3 regions of the Streptomyces sp. NPDC058231 genome follow, and region 2 is predicted to be linked to each of the others. Evidence: predicted binding sites of a transcription regulator. Region 2 holds the regulator's gene; each other region holds the start of a gene.

Region 1 (5,006 bases), on a different contig from region 2:
GCTTCACGAGGTCCTGGTCAGGGACGACGGGGCCCTCCGGTCCTGCCGCCTGCGGTTCGGGCTGGCCCCCGAAATTCGGAATCGAGGACGGGTCGATGCTCACCGTGTATTTCCCTTCGTACGGTTGGCGCCATCCTCTCCCATGGCAGGCGGTGGATGGCAACCCCCGACTGGTCCAATCAGCTACCGGCTGACACGATCCGGCCCGTCACGGAGAGCCTCCGGCGGGGGCGGGAGGAAGGGAATGCCATGGACGGCACGCGTCGCCGGAGCAATTTCCGCATGCTGCCGGCGTTTTCTGACGCTGCCCGCGCTCACCGTCGGGTGGATCGGGTGGCGCGTCATCGACTCCGCGACGAGCTCCGATCCCTTCCACACGGCGTCGAAGGCCTCCTGCGACGAGGCGATGGCGTTCGCGGGCGCCCCCTGCCGGCCGGAGCCCGCGACCGGTCGTGCACGGTGCCGTGTCCGGCCGGACACGGCGTACGACGTGCGCTTCCGGATCGCACGGAAGGACCTTGACGCCTGGCTGGAATCGGCCTGCCCGGGCACCGTTCTCGACAAGGATCCGGAGCTCTGCGGTGATCGGGCCGGCGCCTGCGCGCACATCGAGCTCGCCGACCCCTCTCCGGGCCGTGCGGTCGCGGCCGATCCGACCGTCGTGCACGAGGACGGCGACACCGCCCTCGTACACTTCAGCCCCTTCGACGTCCGAGGGCCGTGCGGGCCGTCACCGCGCGGCGCCCACGATCAGACCGCCCTCCTCGCCGTCCCCGAACGTGTCCACCCGCACGGTGTCCCCGTCCGTGACCTCGCCCGCGAGGATCTCCTTCGCGAGCCGGTCGCCGATCGCCGTCTGGATCAGCCGGCGCAGCGGCCGCGCCCCGTACGCCGGGTCGTTGCCCTCCTTCGCCAGCCAGGCCAGCGCGGCCGGGGTGACGTCGAGGGTGAGACGCCGGTCGGCCATCCGCTTGGCGAGCCGCTCGATCTGGAGCCCCGCGATGTGCGCGAGTTCGTCGCCGGAGAGTGCGGAGAAGACCACCACGTCGTCGAGGCGGTTGAGGAACTCGGGCTTGAAGGAGGCACGTACGACCTCCAGCACCCGCTCCTTCTTCTCCTCCGGCTTGGCCAGCGGATCGACCAGGTACTGGCTCCCGAGGTTCGACGTCAGGACCAGGATGGTGTTGCGGAAGTCCACCGTCCGTCCCTGTCCGTCGGTGAGCCGGCCGTCGTCGAGGACCTGGAGCAGGATGTCGAAGACCTCGGGATGGGCCTTCTCCACCTCGTCGAGCAGGACGACGCTGTACGGGCGGCGGCGGACCGCCTCCGTGAGCTGACCGCCCTCCTCGTAACCGACGTAACCGGGCGGCGCGCCGACCAGCCGGGCGACGCTGTGCTTCTCCCCGTACTCGCTCATGTCGATACGGACCATGGCCCGCTCGTCGTCGAACAGGAAGTCGGCGAGTGCCTTCGCCAGCTCGGTCTTGCCGACACCGGTCGGGCCGAGGAAGAGGAACGAGCCGGTGGGCCGGTCCGGGTCGGCGATGCCGGCCCTGGTGCGGCGCACCGCGTCCGACACCGCCTGCACGGCCTCGGTCTGGCCGATCAGCCGCCTGCCCAGCTCCTCCTCCATCCGCAGAAGCTTCTGGGTCTCGCCCTCCAGCAGCCGCCCGGCCGGGATGCCGGTCCAGGCACCGACGACATCGGCGATGTCGTCCGGACCCACCTCGTCCTTGACCATGGTGTCCTTGGCGGCCTCCTGCTCGGCCTCGTCGGCCTCCGCCAGCTCCCGCTCCAGGCCCGGGATCTCCCCGTACAGCAGCTTGGAAGCCGTGTCGAAGTCACCGTCACGCTGGGCGCGTTCGGCCTGTCCGCGCAGTTCGTCGAGGCGTTCCTTCAGCTCACCGACGCGGTTGAGGCCCTGCTTCTCCTTCTCCCAGCGGGCGGTGAGGCCACGCAGCTCCTCCTCCTTGTCGGCGAGGTCGCGGCGGAGCTTCTCCAGGCGCTGCACGGACCCGGGGTCGGTCTCGTTCTTCAGCGCCAGCTCCTCCATGTGCAGCCGGTCGACGGCGCGTTGCAGCTCGTCGATCTCGACGGGCGAGGAGTCGATCTCCATCCGCAGCCGGGACGCCGCCTCGTCGACCAGGTCGATGGCCTTGTCGGGGAGGAAGCGGGAGGTGATGTAGCGGTCGGACAGGGTGGCGGCGGCGACCAGGGCGGAGTCGGCGATCTGCACCTTGTGGTGCGCCTCGTAACGGCCCTTGAGACCGCGCAGGATCGCGATGGTGTCCTCCACGGACGGCTCGGCGACCAGCACCTGCTGGAACCGGCGCTCCAGCGCGGGGTCCTTCTCGATCCGCTCGCGGTACTCGTCGAGCGTGGTCGCACCGACCATCCGCAGCTCACCGCGGGCCAGCATGGGCTTGAGCATGTTGCCCGCGTCCATGGCGGAGTCCCCGCCGGCGCCCGCGCCGACGACGGTGTGGAGCTCGTCGATGAACGTGATGATCTGGCCGTCGCTCTGCTTGATCTCGGAGAGGACGGTCTTCAGCCGCTCCTCGAACTCGCCGCGGTACTTGGCGCCCGCGACCATGGCTCCCAGGTCGAGCGAGACGAGCCGCTTGTTCCGCAGGCTCTCCGGCACATCGCCCTTGACGATGCGCTGGGCGAGTCCTTCGACGACGGCGGTCTTGCCGACGCCGGGCTCGCCGATGAGCACGGGGTTGTTCTTCGTGCGCCGCGACAGGACCTGTACGACGCGCCGGATCTCCTGGTCGCGACCGATGACCGGGTCGAGCCTGCCCTCGCGCGCGGCCGCCGTGAAGTCGGTGCCGTACTTCTCCAGGGCTTTGTACTGACCCTCCGGGTCGGGTGTGGTCACCCGGCGTCCTCCCCTGCTCTTCTCGAATGCGTCCAGCAGCTTCTTCGCACCGGCGCCCTGCCGGGTGAGGATCTCACCGGCACGGCCGCCCTCGGCCGCGATGCCGATGAGCAGGTGCTCGGTGGACAGATAGTCGTCGCCGAGCTCCTTCGCCCGCTGCGCGGCGTCGGCGATCACGGCGAGCAGCTCACGGTTGGGCTGCGGCGGCGCGACGGTCGAGCCGGTGACGCTGGGCAGCGACGCGAGCAGCCGCTCGGTCTCACCGCGTACGGCGGCCTGGTCCGCGCCGACAGCGGCCAACAGGTCGGTGATGTTCTCGTTGTCCTCGCCCTCGAGCAGGGCCAGCAGCAGATGCCCAGGGGTCAGGTCGGGGTGTCCGTCCTTCACGGCCCTGCTGGTGGCCGCGTTGATGGCGTCCCGGCTCTTGTTGGTCAGCTCGGCGTCCACGTGCGCTCTCTCCTCCTTGCGGTGACTGGTCCGTCCACTGCGCTGACTGCGTCAACGTACACAAAGTTGAGTCTATTTCACTCAAGGTGCGGGCGCACGGTCCCACCCCGGAGCCCGCGGCCGGAAGCCCGGGCCCGGAGACAGGGCTCCCGCCCGAGTGAACCCCCCGGACCGCCGCTGCGCCACCGCACCGGACCAGGCCCCGCGGCGGCGGATGCCTACCCTTTCCCCATGGCCGTAGACGTACGCAACCCCAGCCCCGAGTACCTCGCCTTCTGGCGCGAGTACCACGTGTGCACCCTGACCACCCCCCGTCCCGACGGCAGCCCGCACGTGGTGCCGGTCGGAGTGACGTACGACCCCGGAGCCGGGCTCGCCCGCATCATCACCAACAAGGGCAGCAGGAAGGTCGCCAACGTCCTGGCCGCAGGCCCGGACGGGGCACGGGTGGCGGTCTGCCAGGTGGACCGGGGCCGCTGGGCGACGCTGGAGGGCCGCGCCACCGTCCGCACGGAGCAGGACGTGGTCGACGACGCGGTGAGCCGTTACGCGGAACGCTACGGGCGCACTCCTGCGCCCAACCCGGACCGGGTCGTCATCGAGATCGCCCTCGAACGGGCGCTGGGCCGGGGCGCACCGGTCCGCACGGCCTGAGCCCGGCCGGCCCCGGCCGCTCCGCGCCGTCCGCACCCGGACAGCACAGCGGCGCCATCGTGTTCAGGTCACGATGGCGCCGCTGTGTGGGGGAGTGTCTGAGCGACATGGAACGACGGGGGATCGCTCAGGCACTGCGGGGGGTGGCGGAGATGGTTTGGGGGGCGATCAGCTCGTGGTCACGCCGATCGAGGTTCACGAAGATCATTCCGTACCGAATGGCGCACCGGACGGGCTGCGGTGCGCCACGCGGGCGCCGCAGGCACCGGTAGGCGCGGACCTCCTCGTCGTCCTCCAGGACGACGACGATCGGCTCTCCCAGCAGGGTGACCATCAACGAATCGCCATGGCGGGGAAGTGCCGTGAGCAGATCGATGAAGTGCCACCCCGAGCGGTAGGCCGAGGCCATCTCCCGCCGGAAAACCCGGTCGTCCGGCGGGATGGTCATGCGTCCGCCAGATTCACCGGAACGCTGTCCCAGCCGACATCCGAACCCTGGCCTCCGGTGTCCCAGCCGACATCGGAACCCGGGCCGCTGGTGTCGGAGCCGGCCTGCACGCTGTCCCAGCCGACATCCCCGGGAGAGATATTCGCCGCGAGCAGCAGTGCCGCAACGGCAAAAACAGTGACAAGCACTGAGCGAAGCATTCGCTTGTACATAGTCGGCTTCGTCCTCACTTGATGGTTTCCTCTCCCCCGCCCGACAAGACGATGGCTCATTCAGGCACGTCAATGCCACAGGAGCGATGCATCATGTTCCTGCATGTTCAGGACCCTGGGGGGTGGAGATTTGCATACAAGTAACACGAAACAGACACATACTCACCCGGTCACGGACCTGTGCACCGAGGGGGCGCGACTGTACGCCAGCGCGCTGAGCGTCGGGCGCATGTCTCGCACCGAGGTGGAGCCCGCGCCCTGCCTCATCGACCTCCGGCTACTGCTGCCGGATCCCGATGACGCCTCGTGGCTCCGCCCGGTTCCACCTTCCGCCGCCCTCGCCCAGCGGCTCTATCCGCTGGAA
Region 2 (5,006 bases):
GCCGCGCTGGCGTACGGGCTCGACAAGGACGACCAGACGATCCTCGTCTTCGACCTCGGTGGCGGCACCTTCGACGTGTCGCTCCTGGAGATCGGTGACGGCGTCGTCGAGGTGAAGGCCACCAACGGTGACAACCACCTCGGTGGTGACGACTGGGACCAGCGTGTCGTCGACTACCTGGTGAAGCAGTTCGCCAACGGTCACGGCGTGGACCTGTCCAAGGACAAGATGGCTCTCCAGCGTCTGCGCGAAGCCGCGGAGAAGGCGAAGATCGAGCTGTCCTCCTCGACGGAGACCTCGATCAACCTGCCGTACATCACGGCGTCCGCCGAGGGCCCGCTGCACCTGGACGAGAAGCTCACGCGCGCCCAGTTCCAGCAGCTCACCGCGGACCTCCTGGAGCGCTGCAAGAACCCGTTCCACAACGTCATCAAGGACGCGGGCATCCAGCTCTCCGAGATCGACCACGTCGTTCTCGTCGGTGGCTCGACCCGTATGCCGGCCGTCGCCGAGCTCGTCAAGGAGCTGACCGGTGGCCAGGAGGCCAACAAGGGTGTGAACCCGGACGAGGTCGTCGCCATCGGCGCCTCGCTCCAGGCCGGTGTCCTCAAGGGCGAGGTCAAGGACGTCCTGCTCCTCGACGTCACCCCGCTGTCCCTCGGTATCGAGACCAAGGGCGGCATCATGACGAAGCTCATCGAGCGCAACACGACGATCCCGACCAAGCGGTCCGAGATCTTCACGACGGCCGAGGACAACCAGCCGTCCGTGCAGATCCAGGTCTACCAGGGCGAGCGCGAGATCGCGGCGTACAACAAGAAGCTCGGTATGTTCGAGCTGACCGGTCTGCCGCCGGCCCCGCGCGGTGTCCCGCAGATCGAGGTCGCGTTCGACATCGACGCCAACGGCATCATGCACGTCGCCGCCAAGGACCTCGGCACCGGCAAGGAGCAGAAGATGACCGTCACCGGCGGCTCCTCGCTGCCGAAGGACGAGGTCAACCGGATGCGTGAGGAGGCCGAGCAGTACGCGGAGGAGGACCACCGCCGCCGTGAGGCCGCCGAGTCCCGCAACCAGGGCGAGCAGCTCGTCTACCAGACGGAGAAGTTCCTCAAGGACAACGAGGACAAGGTCCCCGGTGACGTGAAGACGGAGGTGGAGGCCGCGCTCACCGAGCTGAAGGAGAAGCTCAAGGGCGAGGACACCGCCGAGATCCGTACCGCCACCGAGAAGGTCGCGGCCGTCTCCCAGAAGCTGGGCCAGGCGATGTACGCCAACGCCCAGGCCGAGGGCGGCCCGCAGGCCGACGGTCAGCCCGGTGCCGAGCAGGCCCGTGCCGACGACGACGTCGTCGACGCCGAGATCGTGGACGACGAGAAGGACACCAAGGGCGGTGCGGTGTGACCGAGGAGACTCCGGGCTTCGAGGAGAAGCCCGACGTTCCCTCAGGCGCCACCCCTGACGACGCCGCACCGAAGGCCGCCCCCTCCTCCGAGGAGGGGGCGGCCCCGGCCGGGGACGTGAACCAGACCGCCGGTCTGACGGCACAGCTGGACCAGGCACGCAGTGCGCTCGCCGAGCGCACCGGCGACCTCCAGCGCCTCCAGGCCGAGTACCAGAACTACCGCCGCCGCGTCGAGCGGGACCGGGTCACGGTCAAGGAGATCGCTGTCGCGGGTCTCCTGTCCGAGCTCCTGCCCGTGCTCGACGACGTCGGCCGCGCCAGGGAGCACGGCGAGCTCGTGGGCGGGTTCAAGTCGGTCGCCGAGTCGTTGGAGACGACCGTCGCCAAGCTCGGCCTCCAGCAGTTCGGCAAGGAGGGCGAGCCCTTCGACCCGACGATCCACGAGGCCCTGATGCACTCGTACGCGCCGGACGTCACCGAGACGACCTGCGTGGCGATCCTGCAGCCGGGGTATCGCATCGGCGAGCGCACCATCCGCCCCGCGCGGGTGGCGGTCGCCGAGCCCCAGCCGGGCGCGGCTCCCGCGGCGGCGAAGGAAGACAGGACAGACGACGAGGAGAGCGGTGGCACCGAGGAGGTCTGACATCTCGTCCGACCACCGCGGGGCCCACCGCCCGGCCCGGCGACCGGCCATCCGGCCGGCCGCCCGGCCGATCGTCCGGAAGGAGGGACGTCGATGAGCACGAAGGACTTCGTCGAGAAGGACTACTACAAGGTCCTCGGCGTCCCCAAGGACGCCACCGAAGCCGAGATCAAGAAGTCGTACCGGAAGCTCGCCCGCGAGTACCACCCGGACGCGAACAAGGGCGACAACAAGGCGGAGGAGCGCTTCAAGGAGATCTCCGAGGCCAACGACATCCTCGGCGACGCCAAGAAGCGCAAGGAGTACGACGAGGCACGCGCGCTCTTCGGCAACGGCGGCTTCCGGGCCGGTCCCGGCGGGGCCGGGGGCAACTTCAACTTCGACCTGGGCGACCTCTTCGGAGGCGCCCAGGGCGGCGGCCCCGGCGGTCCCGGCGGCTTCGGCGGCGGCGGTGGCGGTCTGGGAGACGTCTTCGGCGGCCTGTTCAACCGCGGCGGCGGTGCGGGCACCCGTGTGCAGCCGCGCCGCGGCCAGGACATCGAGTCCGAGGTGACGCTCAGCTTCACCGAGGCGGTCGACGGGGCCACGGTCCCGCTGCGGATGTCCAGCCAGGCGCCCTGCAAGGCGTGTTCGGGCACCGGCGACAAGAACGGCACCCCGAGGGTCTGCCCGACCTGTGTCGGCACCGGACAGGTGTCGCGCGGCAGCGGCGGCGGCTTCTCGCTCACCGATCCCTGCGTGGAGTGCAAGGGCCGGGGCCTCATCGCCCAGGACCCCTGTGACGTCTGCAAGGGCAGCGGGCGGGCGCGTTCCTCACGCACCATGCAGGTCAGGATCCCGGCAGGGGTCTCCGACAACCAGCGGATCCGACTGCGCGGCAAGGGCGCCCCGGGCGAGCGCGGCGGACCGGCCGGCGACCTGTACGTCGTCGTCCATGTCGACGCGCACCCGGTCTTCGGCCGCAAGGGCGACAACCTCACCGTCACCGTGCCCGTCACCTTCACGGAGGCGGCACTCGGCGGCGAGGTGAAGGTCCCCACGCTCGGCGGACCGCCGGTCACCCTGAAACTTCCGGCCGGCACCCCCAACGGGCGTACGATGCGCGCCCGCGGCAAGGGCGCCGTGCGCAAGGACGGCACCCGGGGCGATCTCCTGGTCACCGTCGAGGTGGCGGTCCCCAAGGACCTCACCGCCGACGCCCAGGACGCACTGGAGGCCTACCGGAAGGCGACCGCGGGGGAGGACCCGCGGGCGGAGCTGTTCCAGGCAGCGAAGGGAGCTTGAGGTGGACGGCCGACGACGCAATCCGTACGAACTGACCGAAGAATCGCCGGTGTACGTGATCTCGATCGCGGCCCAGCTCTCGGGCCTGCATCCGCAGACACTGCGCCAGTACGACCGGCTCGGCCTGGTCTCCCCGGACCGCACGGCCGGCCGTGGCAGGCGCTACTCGGCCCGTGACATCGAGCTGCTGCGCACCGTGCAGCAGCTGTCACAGGACGAGGGCATCAACCTGGCCGGCATCAAGCGCATCATCGAACTGGAGAATCAGGTGGCCGCGCTCCAGCAGCGGATCGCCGAACTCTCCGCGGCGGTGGACGGCGCGGCGGCAGCGATGCAGCAGCGCGAGGCGCAGGTCCATGCCTCGTACCGGCGTGATCTGGTGCCGTATCAGGATGTGCAGCAGACCAGCGCGTTGGTGGTCTGGCGGCCGAAGAGGCCGAAGGAATAGGCGCGTCGGGCGCCCTGTGCGTGGACGACCGAGGCCTGTCACCCGGAAACGGGTGATGGGCCTCAGCCGTTGCTGCGGGGCACGGGGCCGTCCGGCTCGACGAGGCCCGACTGGATGATGAGCGCGCCCAGGTGGGTCCGGCTGGAGGCGTTGAGTGTCTGCATGAGCTTGGCGATATGGGACCGGCAGGTGCGGACACTGATGCCGAGTTTGCGGGCGACGGTGTCGTCGACGTGACCCTCGACGAGGAGGCGGGCGATGCTGAGTTGTACGGGGGTGGCGGGGGTGCCGGGGGCCGATGTGGGCAGTTGCTGGGTCAGCGGGGTGGCCTGCGCCCACAGGACCTCGTAGATCTGGATCAGGAAGCGGATCAGGGCGGGGTGGCGGATCTCCAGGGCTGCGTCACGCTCGGGAGTGGCGGGGATGAAAGCCACCGTGCGGTCGAATATGAGGAGCCGTTCGACGGTCTGTTCAATGGTTCGCACCTGCACACAATCAGGTGGAAGCTGATCCAGATAGTGCGTGAGCCCCGGGCTGTAGCGAGCGGGGTGCTGGTAGATGTGCCGGAGATGCGCGCCTCGCGCAACGGCGGCGAGTCCGTTGGCCAGACCCGCCTCTATTTGGTACGGCCGCCGGACACCGCCGGGTTGCACCGTGAGGACCTCTTCCTCGGCGGCGTAGGAGGCATCGTGCAGAGCCGCATGGATCAGCGGTGTTCCCTCGAGCACAGTGATGGCGTGATGGGGGTCCTCGCTGGCGACCGCTGCCAGGGGGGCCAGCGAATCCGCAAGGTTCGCGGTGAGCCGTATCCGTTCGTGGATCTCGCGGGTGACGGGCTGCAGCAGGTGTGCCAGGGCCGCGGACGGTGGCACAGGGCGCATCCACGTGCCGTCCCGGGGGTCAGGGTGGACCAGTGCCATGTCGATGAGGCACGGGGCGACTGCGAGGTCGGCGCGGGCGATCCCGCCCTTGCGGAGCGCCTCGGTGTAGAGCCGGATTGCGGCATCGCACAGCTCCAGTTCGCCGTGCGAATGCCCGGGTTGCTCCTCGTCTCTGCTCATTCGGGATCCCCTACATTTGTGCAGTGCAGCAAGATGACGGTGGTGGAAGCGTAGTCACCAGGGGAGTGTTGTTCCTGCCGGGTGGTGAACTCCCCCTGAGGTGGGGGTCGGGGGGGGGGGGGGCCCCCCCGGCCCCCCCCCCCCGGGCCGCGCCCGACGGCCCCG
Region 3 (5,006 bases), on a different contig from region 2:
CATCATCGACGCACTGAAGGCACGCGGCTACACCCTCGTGACGGTTCCCCAGCTGATGGCGCCCGCCGAGCCGGTGCCGGGGACCGTCTACCGGCCCTGAACCGGGCCGCCCGAGCGGGACCGGAACGCGGAACGGCCCGCACCGCCCCGGAGGGTGGTGCGGGCCGCCCGACCGGCCACGCACGTCATGCCACGCCCGTCACGCCGTGGCGCTCACGCCGCGGCCGGGATCCTCTCCCGCACTCCGGCCGAGGCCGGGGCGAGGGCGATCTCCAGCACCTGCCGCACATCCGTCACCGGGTGGACCTCCAGCGTGTCCAGGACCTCGGCCGGGACGTCGTCCAGGTCGGCCTCGTTCCGCTTGGGGATCACCACGGTGGTGATCCCGGCGCGGTGGGCGGCGAGCAGCTTCTGCTTCAGGCCGCCGATCGGCAGCACCCGTCCGGTCAGCGACACCTCGCCGGTCATCGCCACGTCCGTACGGACCAGCCGCCCGGAGAGCAGCGAGGCCAGCGCCGTCGTCATCGTGATGCCCGCGCTCGGTCCGTCCTTGGGGACCGCACCCGCCGGGAAGTGGATGTGCGCTCCCCGGTCCTTGAGGTCGGCGACAGGCAGTTCCAGTTCGGCTCCGTGCGAGCGCAGGAAGCTCAGCGCGATCTGCGCGGACTCCTTCATGACGTCGCCCAGCTGACCGGTGAGGGTCAGCCCGGAGGCGCCGGTCTCCGGATCGGCCAGCGACGCCTCCACGAAGAGCACGTCACCACCGGCGCCGGTCACCGCGAGACCGGTGGCCACGCCGGGCACCGCGGTACGGCGCTCGGCCGGGTCCTGGGCGGACTCGGGAACGTGGTGCGGCCGTCCGATCAGGCCCCGCAGATCCTCGTCGGTGACGGTGAACGGAAGTACGCGGTCGCCCAGTTCGTGCTGGGCCGCGACCTTGCGGAGCAGCCGGGCGACGGCCCGTTCGAGGTTGCGTACGCCCGCCTCACGGGTGTACTCGCCGGCCAGCTTGCGCAGGGCCGTCTCGTCGAGTGTCACCTCGTCCCGCTCCAGACCGGCCCGCTCCAGCTGGCGCGGGAGCAGGTGGTCACGGGCGATGACGACCTTCTCGTCCTCCGTGTAACCGTCGAGCCGGACCAGCTCCATCCGGTCGAGCAGCGCTTCCGGGATGGCTTCCAGCACGTTGGCGGTGGCCAGGAAGACGACATCGCTGAGGTCGAGCTCGACCTCCAGGTAGTGATCACGGAAGGTGTGGTTCTGTGCCGGGTCCAGGACCTCGAGGAGCGCCGCGGCCGGGTCGCCGCGGAAGTCGGAACCCACCTTGTCGATCTCGTCGAGCAGGACGACCGGGTTCATGGAGCCGGCCTCCTTGATGGCCCGGACGATGCGTCCGGGGAGCGCACCGACGTACGTACGCCGGTGGCCGCGGATCTCCGCCTCGTCCCGCACACCGCCGAGCGCGACCCGGACGAACGTGCGGCCCATGGCGTGCGCGACGCTCTCGCCGAGGGACGTCTTGCCGACACCGGGAGGCCCGACGAGGGCCAGCACCGCGCCTCCGCGACGCCCGCCCACGACCCCGAGGCCGCGTTCGGCACGGCGCTTGCGCACCGCGAGGTATTCGGTGATCCGCTCCTTCACGTCCTCCAGGCCCGCGTGCTCGGCGTCGAGGACCTCCTTGGCGGCGCGGATGTCGTAGGCGTCCTCGGTCCGTTCGGTCCACGGCAGTTCGAGGACGGTGTCCAGCCAGGTCCGGATCCAGGAGCCCTCGGGGCTCTGGTCGGAGGAGCGCTCCAGCTTGTCGACCTCCTTGAGCGCGGCCTCGCGGACGTGCTCGGGAAGGTCGGCGGCCTCGACGCGCGCCCGGTAGTCGTCGGACTCGCCCTCGGGGTCACCGTTGAGTTCGGACAGTTCCTTGCGCACGGCTTCGAGCTGCCGTCGCAGCAGGAACTCGCGCTGCTGCTTGTCGACGCCCTCCTGGACGTCCTTGGCGATGGATTCGGCGACGTCCTGCTCGGCGAGGTGTTCACCGAGCCACTGGATGGCGAGCTTCAGCCGGGCGACGGCGTCGGCGGTCTCCAGGAGCTGCACCTTCTGGGCGGTGGTGAGGAAGGGTGAGTAGCCGGAGTTGTCGGCGAGCGCGGAGATGTCGTCGATCTGCTGGACCCGGTCCACGACCTGCCAGGCGCCACGCTTCTTCAGCCAGCTGGTGGCCAGGGCCTTGTACTCCTTGACCAGCTCGGCCGCGGCGCCGGGAAGCGGCTCGGGCACGGAGACGTCCACGCGGGTCCCCTCCACCCACAGCGCGGCCCCTGGTCCGGTGGTCCCGGCGCCGATCCTCACCCGGCCGCGGCCGCGGATGAGCGCGCCCGGGTCGCCGTCGGAGAGCCGGCCGACCTGCTCGACGGTACCGAGCACACCGGTCCCGGTGTACGTCCCGTCGATCCGCGGCACCAGCAGCACCTCGGGCTTGCCACCACCCGGACGGGCGGCGGCCTGGGCGGCCTCCACGGCGGCCCGGACATCGGTGTCGGACAAGTCCAGAGGAACCACCATTCCGGGCAGCACGACCTCGTCGTCGAGCGGCAGCACAGGCAAGGTGAGCGGAGTGACCGCATTGGACTCAGTAGCCATGATCTCCCCTTCGGCAGTCAAGTTGAGCTATGCCGACTCAATGCTTCTCGCCCGCTCGGTGTTCCCGAAGCCGTGTTCGCTCTCAGCGATCTCTGTGCGCCCCGTCCCCCACCTGCGAAATCCGCTCGCCGTTCGCCCGTGTCACCGGGCAGAGTGCCCGTATGGGCGACACACGCGCGGACGACAGGGGCCTGGCCGAGGACGGCACGATCCGCCGGGAGGGCTCGCTGAGCCGGGTACCCGCGGCGTTCGCCCCGCTGGTCGAGGAGGCGCACTCCCTGATCACCGACGCGTTCGGCGCCGCCCGGCTGCACAGCGCCTACCTCTACGGCAGCATTCCGCGTGGCACGGCCATTCCCGGCGTCAGCGACCTGGACCTGCTGCTCGCCCTGCGCACCGAGCCCACCGAGGGCGACCGGGCCGCCGCCCGCGCCGTCGAAGCCGCCCTCGACGCCTCGTCCGGGCTGATCGACGGCGCCGGCATCCTCCTCTTCGGCACGGACACGCTGCTCAGCGATCTCGAACGCCACGACCTGGGCTTCTTCCTCGCCTGTCTCTGCACGCCGCTGCTGGGCACCGACCTGGCCGCCCGGCTGCCCCGCTACCGCCCCACTGCGCTGCTGGCCCGTGAGACCAACGGTGATCTGGGTCTGGCACTCCCCCGCTGGCATTGGCTCGCCGCCGAAGCCCGCACGGAAACGGAACGCAGGAAACTCAGCCGCGGCGCCGCCCGCCGCATCGTCCGCTCGGGCTTCACCCTGGTCATGCCCCGCTGGGGCGGGTGGACCAGCGATCTGGAGGAGTCCGCCGCGGTCTTCGGCCGGTACTACCCGGAGCGAGCCGGGCAGATGCGCACCGCCGCGGCCACCGCCCGCACCCCCTCGGCGGACCCGGCCGTGCTCACCATGCTCGTCGACGACCTGGCCCCGTGGCTGGCGGCCGAGTACGTCGCGGTGCACGGCGAGAAGACGCCTCGTCCCTGAACCGGTCCGGGGCCCGCGCCCACCGGGGGGCGGCAGACCGGGGAACCCCATCCCGCCGGCATCTTCGGCAGTAGCTGCGGGGGCCCCTCACTCCGTACCCGCTCCACCCCGTCCCGTCCGCCCCGTCTATCGCGTCCGCCGCACCCGAACCGGTGCGCCGGTGGCCGCCGGGGCGGCGCGCACGGGCAGGGGGCGCCTCTCGCGGTACGGCGGCGCACCGCCGGAGCCCGCGCGACCGGGCGCATCGCCTCCCCGCGCCCCGCGGGGATCCGATAAATGGCTGGTCCCGGCCGCGGCGCCCGGCGAGGATGACGAGGTCCCACCCGCACTGTGCCGGAGACCGAACACATGCCCACCGCCGACCGCCGCACCGCCCACAGCCCCGTCACGCTCGACCGCCGCGAGGGCCCGTACGGGGAAGTCGTCCTGCGGGAGCGGGGTGACGACTTCGAGATCATCGCCAACGGCTGTTTCCTGATGGACACCGCCGACGGACGCTCCGAGCGGCTGCTGATCGACGCGGCGCTGGCGGCGCTGGGCGACGACCTGCCGGACCCGGCGGTGCTCATCGGCGGCCTCGGGGTCGGCTTCTCGCTCGCGCACGCCGCCGCCGAACCGCGCTGGGGGCGGATCGCGGTCGTCGAGCGGGAACCGGCGATCATCGACTGGCATCAGGAGGGGCCGCTGGCCCGGATCTCCGGCGCGGCGCTCGCCGACCCGAGGACCGCGATCCTGGCGACGGACCTCGTCGCGTATCTGCGTTCGACTACGGACCGTTACGACGCGCTCTGCCTGGACATCGACAACGGACCGGACTGGACCGTCACCGAGGACAACGGGAGCCTGTACTCCGCCGCCGGTCTCGCCGACTGCCGGGAACGGCTCAATCCGGGCGGGGTGCTGGCGGTCTGGTCCGCGCAGCCCTCCACCACGTTCGAGCAGGCCCTGCGGAATGCCGGTTTCCATGGGGTACGTACGGAAGAGGTGCATGTTGCCCGAGGTGTGCCCGACGTGGTTCATCTCGCACTTCGGACAGCCTGAGGTTCCCCCACCGGGTATGCGCAGTCCCCGGACGCCCGGGGGCCAAGTGCCACAAGCCAGACACTCCGCCCTCCCCTCGCGGCCAAGCCGTTCCCGTGCCGTTACACCCTGCGTAGCCGGGAGCCGCCCGCTGCCTCTACGCTGCTGAGCGGCAAACGGGATCACCCACGAAATTCACAAGCGAAGACCGTGCGTCCGGGGGAATGACCCCCGCGAGAACGGGCAGGGGCGGGGCGATGGAACAGACACACACCACCCACAACGGTGTCGCGGCCACCCCGGGCGCACAGCGCCGGGTGCTGGTGGTCGAGGACGACGCGACGATCGTCGACGCCATCTCCGCCCGCC

Evidence for each region. Region 2 encodes HspR, which represses chaperone genes until heat shock. Its sites were predicted from a motif close to TTGAGNNNNNNNNNCTCAA; they were not measured.
Region 1: a site for HspR is predicted at 3,395-3,413, ahead of clpB (ATP-dependent chaperone ClpB). Genes of this name have one in related genera too.
Region 3: a site for HspR is predicted at 2,657-2,675, ahead of lon (endopeptidase La). Genes of this name have one in related genera too.

What each region holds. Positions count from the first base shown of each region.
Region 1 is NZ_JBHVWN010000048.1:55,531-60,536, forward strand. Features, by position in the region: gene ACFVXE_RS27080 (YbjN domain-containing protein) at 1-103, opposite strand, end outside; gene clpB (ATP-dependent chaperone ClpB) at 731-3,328, opposite strand; gene ACFVXE_RS27090 (pyridoxamine 5'-phosphate oxidase family protein) at 3,560-3,982, shown strand; gene ACFVXE_RS27095 ((2Fe-2S)-binding protein) at 4,110-4,430, opposite strand; gene ACFVXE_RS27100 (hypothetical protein) at 4,427-4,642, opposite strand; gene ACFVXE_RS27105 (helix-turn-helix transcriptional regulator) at 4,746-5,006, shown strand, end outside.
Region 2 is NZ_JBHVWN010000088.1:68-5,073, reverse strand. Features, by position in the region: gene dnaK (molecular chaperone DnaK) at 1-1,404, shown strand, start outside; gene grpE (nucleotide exchange factor GrpE) at 1,401-2,048, shown strand; gene dnaJ (molecular chaperone DnaJ) at 2,142-3,332, shown strand; gene ACFVXE_RS34665 (heat shock protein transcriptional repressor HspR) at 3,334-3,780, shown strand; gene ACFVXE_RS34660 (LuxR C-terminal-related transcriptional regulator) at 3,843-4,841, opposite strand.
Region 3 is NZ_JBHVWN010000036.1:45,426-50,431, forward strand. Features, by position in the region: gene ACFVXE_RS23050 (polysaccharide deacetylase family protein) at 1-100, shown strand, start outside; gene lon (endopeptidase La) at 214-2,634, opposite strand; gene ACFVXE_RS23060 (nucleotidyltransferase) at 2,796-3,617, shown strand; gene ACFVXE_RS23065 (spermidine synthase) at 3,966-4,658, shown strand; gene ACFVXE_RS23070 (response regulator transcription factor) at 4,895-5,006, shown strand, end outside.